2 regions of the Gordonia sp. QH-12 genome follow, and region 1 is predicted to be linked to the other one. Evidence: riboswitches for the same ligand, from Rfam matches in the RefSeq annotation. Region 1 holds a riboswitch; the other holds the start of a gene.
The links. A riboswitch is a leader RNA that binds a small molecule or an ion and turns the genes downstream of it on or off. The one in region 1 is predicted to bind cyclic di-AMP.
Positions count from the first base shown of each region.

Region 2: linked by a shared signal. The riboswitch ahead of Y710_RS05380 (C40 family peptidase) and the one ahead of Y710_RS09565 (transglycosylase family protein) in region 1 are both predicted to bind cyclic di-AMP.

Region 1 covers NZ_KQ969290.1:27,957-30,152, forward strand. Annotated here, with positions in the region: gene Y710_RS09555 (hypothetical protein) at 102-311, shown strand; gene Y710_RS09560 (flavin reductase family protein) at 308-838, shown strand; cyclic di-AMP (ydaO/yuaA leader) riboswitch at 1,102-1,294, shown strand; gene Y710_RS09565 (transglycosylase family protein) at 1,303-1,935, shown strand; gene Y710_RS09570 (hypothetical protein) at 2,083-2,196, opposite strand, start outside.
Region 2 covers NZ_KQ969285.1:158,196-160,391, forward strand. Annotated here, with positions in the region: gene Y710_RS05370 (DEDD exonuclease domain-containing protein) at 1-492, opposite strand, end outside; cyclic di-AMP (ydaO/yuaA leader) riboswitch at 1,045-1,244, shown strand; gene Y710_RS05380 (C40 family peptidase) at 1,263-1,838, shown strand; gene Y710_RS05385 (C40 family peptidase) at 2,008-2,196, shown strand, end outside.

The DNA of each region.
Region 1 (2,196 bases):
AACTGATCTGGTCTGCCACAGACAAAAGCGCCTTGGCCCGATGGCAGTCCGAGCGGAGGCGCGCTGCAACAGATTCTAGCGTTCGGGCTACCGTTGACGCCATGCAGACCCAGAAGTCCTCACGCCTGCTCGGGGTCGCCGTCGTCATGTTCGGCATCGGGATGATCGCGAGCATCGCCCTGCTGTTCCCGGCGGTCCGGGACACCGGGACGGCCGTCGTCACGACCGTCTACGTTCTGGCCATGGGCGCACCGCTGGGATTGCTGCTCGGGATCGTGTTCGCCCTGCTGTCCGGCCGGCGCAGCCGGTGAACCGCATCGACCCGGACCGGCCGCTGCGGCCCGTCAGCGACGAGACCGAACTCAAACGAGCTTTCAGTTGCTTCCCATCCGGCGTGGTGGCCGTGTGTCGCACAGGCGACGATCCCGGGGGCGACCCGATCGGGATGTCCGCCAGCGCCTTCACCACCGTCTCGCTCGATCCGCCGCTGGTGTCGGTGTGCGTCCGCAACGGCTCCACCACCTGGCCCGCACTGAGGGGCGGCACCGTCGGCGTGAGTGTCTTCGCCGCGCACCAGGGCGACGTCTGCCGCAGGCTCGCGGGGCCGCCGGAGGACCGGTTCACCGGGGTACGCCCCATCGCCGACGACTCGGGCGCGGTCTTCATCCCCGGCGCCGCCGCCCACCTGGCATGCACGGTGTTCTCAGAGATCCCCGCGGGCGACCACCTCGTGGTGCTTCTGACCATCGACGCCCTGCGCTGCGACCCGAACGTCGAACCACTTGTCTTCCACGCCAGCAGCTTCCGCGCACTCGAAGCTCGACGCGCGCAATCCTGACATACCGGCGTGTCGGAACTCTCAAACAGGATGTGACCTTTGTCACATAACAACCCGATAACAAACGGGATACGAGACGGGTATCAGTGCCGTGAGCAGCACGGACGTGCCACGACGCCCGATCGGCCGCTTCACGCCACCTCAGAGCACCTCTTCGCATCAGATGTTCTCGCGGGCCCGACGACGTAGTGTTCATGACGGCCGCCACCCAGGCGACCACCCGAACGCCCGTTCCGCCGGTCGCGCCCAACCTCGCTCCGCCGGCAGGACACCCGCTGATGCAGTTTCAGGAGCGAGGACGGGGGACCCACAATCCTCCGGGAAGCGGTCGATCACCTCGGTGGTCGGCCTTGGGGTTAAGCCCGGCAGACGTCGCACCCAGTGACGCGAGCCGGACCGGGCACCTCTCAGCCCGAACCCGACAGCTCACCTCGTAGGCGCGTGGAGAGAGGAAACGAAGACATATGTCCGGACGTCACTCGAAGCAGACGACCAATACCAAGACTTTCGCGAAGATCGCCCTCACGTCGGCCATCATCGGCGGCGGCGCGGCCCTGATGGGCGGCGGTCACGCCTCGGCAGCGACCGATTCCGAGTGGGATCAGGTCGCACAGTGCGAGTCCGGCGGCAACTGGGCCATCAACACCGGAAACGGCTACCAGGGCGGCCTGCAGTTCAGCCCGAGCACCTGGGCGGCCCACGGCGGCACCCAGTACGCACCGAGCGCCGACCAGGCCACCCGCGAGCAGCAGATCGCCGTCGGCGAGCGCGTTCTCGCCACCCAGGGCAAGGGCGCATGGCCCACCTGCGGCGGTCCCCTCTCGGGCCCCACCCAGCGCAGCGCCCCGGCCACCCCCAAGCCGGCCAACCCGCTCGCACCGAAGCAGCAGGACGCCCCGAAGACCGGCCTGGCCAAGCCTGCCGACGCCAAGAACACCGAAGAGGCCAAGCAGCAGATCGACAAGGTCGTCAACGACTCCAAGGTGAGCCCCGAGGTGCGCAGCGCCTGGAAGGCCGCCAAGGACTCCGGCTACCAGCTCACCCCGGACCAGCTGAAGCTGTACAACCAGAACAAGGGCCTGATCAACCTCCCCTGATCACCCGAGAAGTTCATCCGAGAAGACCTCCGCTTCGGCGGGGGTCTTCTCGCATTTCGCGACCGCCCCCGCACCGACGTGACACATGGCGCACGAAAACCGGCCGGACCACACGGTCCGGCCGGTCTCGGCAGAGCTCAGGTCAGGTCAGCGGTTGACGACGGTCTTCGACTGGATGTACGGCAGGCTGTCGACGGGCTGCGGCAGCTCGTAGTAATCGCCGAACGGCGAGAGCGCACCCGCCAGGTGAGAGGTGAACTC
Region 2 (2,196 bases), on a different contig from region 1:
GAACAGATCGGCCAGCGCGGAGAGTTTGACGCTCGGCGCCTCCTGCCTGCTCAGAATCCGTCGGGCCATCACCACAGTGCACAGGGACGCGGAGAACGGCCACGGCAGGCCCGCTCGGGCAGCGCTCCTCCGCAGGAACCCCATGTCGAAGCGGGCGTTGTGCGCCACCAGGACGCACCCGCGGGCGAACTCGACGAAGGACGGCAGCACCGCCTCGACGGCTGGCGCGTCGTAGAGCATGGCGGTGGTGATTCCGGTGAGGGCGACGATCTGCGGCGGGATCGCGCGCCCGGGGTCGACCAGCGTCGCGAACTCGCCGAGCACTTCGCCTCCACGGATCTTGACCGCACCGATCTCCGTGATGCGGTCGTTCTCCGGACTCCCGCCCGTGGTCTCGAGGTCGACCACCACGAAGGTGGTCTCCCGCAACGGAGCGGAGGTGAACTCGTCGGCCTCGGGAAGGTCGGCGAACGACAGCTGTTCGACGGTCATGGCCGAACCGTACGGCGGGGCTCTGACAGCCCCGGCCCGACGCGCTTCGGCGGACGGAGATGTCGTAGGGGCGTCGTAGTCTCCACCCGAGGTCGACGGCGACGAGACGTCTTCGGGTCGCGGACAACGTGATTGCCCGGTTTCGCCGTCTCCACCGAGATGATGAGAGGCAGATCACATGAAAATTGACTGTGCGCGGTGTCCGATGCGAGCGCGAGCCTGCGGCGACTGCATGATGCAGGTCTTCTTCGGTCCGCCCACCAGCGGTTATGGGGTCATGGAGAACACTGACCCCGCCGGTGCCGAACTCGCCGACGCGATCGATGTGTTCGCTGACACAGAATTGATCTCCCCTGAGGTCGCGGGTGCGGCCAAACGGGGTGTCGTCGCAGGTGATGACACTTTCCGGGAGTCGTGGCCGGGTGGCCTCCGCGCCGTGTGAGCCGGTAGCGGACGGCGCGCCTACGGCGGGCCGGTGGACATCGCTGTCAGGGTTTCGTAATCTTTCCGAGACCTTCCAGTCAGGGATGTCCCGGAGCAGTCCGGGTGCCCGGTGGGTCATCGCCTAATCGCCCTCACCAACGGGGGCGAACCGGGGAACCACTTCCTCCGTGCGACCGATGCGAATCGTGCGTGCGGATTGGGGTGAATCGCACAAGGATTGAAGCTTCGGGCTTCTTTCTGCCTGCGTAGGGTCCATCTCTTCCGGCCCGAACCCGACAGCTAACCCGGTCGGCGATAAGGGAGAACAACAAGGAGTACGTGTTTTCGTGGGCAAACATAGTTTGGAGCAGACCAGTGCCGGCCGTAAGGCCGCCAAGTCCGCAGTGCTCGCCGGCTCGATCGCCATCGGCGGATCGCTGGCGTTCGCCGCAGCTCCCGCACATGCCACTCCGGTGACCGTTCCGAACGTCGGCACCTTCGACGTTCCGGGACTGCCGCAGAACCTGGTGCCGAAGGCCCCGCAGGCCCCGAGCCTGGACATCGGCACCCCGCAGCAGGTGCGCGCCAAGAAGGCGCTGCGCTACGCGGAGTCCAAGATCGGCGCGCCGTACGTCTACGGTGCGGCCGGCCCCAACGCCTTCGACTGCTCGGGTCTGACCTCGTGGGCCTACAAGCAGGCCGGGAAGATCATCCCGCGCGACAGCTACGGTCAGCTCGGCGGCGGCACCCCCGTCGCATCGCTGGCACAGGCCCAGCCCGGCGACATCCTGATCTTCAACGGCGGCGGCCACGCAGGCATCTACGCCGGCAATGGAATCTTCGTCCACTCGTCCACCGAGGGCGTTCCGGTGAAGCGCGACAAGGTGAACGCGTGGAACCTGACGGGTATTCGCCGCTACTGAGCAGCGACTGCCGTTTGAACTTCGGTGAAGGGCGGGACGGCGTGATGTGCGCCGGCCCGCCCTCACGGGTATGAAGGATCGAGTGCGAGTGGTGTTGAAGAGTCGAACGTCCCGGACGCTCAGACGGGCGGCCGCCTTCGGGCTGGCAGCCGTGTCCGCGTCGACGATCATGGTCGGGGCCCCCGTGTCAGCCGACCCGGCGCGCACCCCCGACCAACTGCTCTCGAAGTACCGCTCGCTCTCGGTGAACGCCGAGAAGACCTCCGAGGCGATGAACGCCGCGCAGGTCGAGTACGACAAGCAGCGCCGCATCGTCGCCGTCGAACGACGCAAGGCCGACAAGGCGGCCCATCAGCTC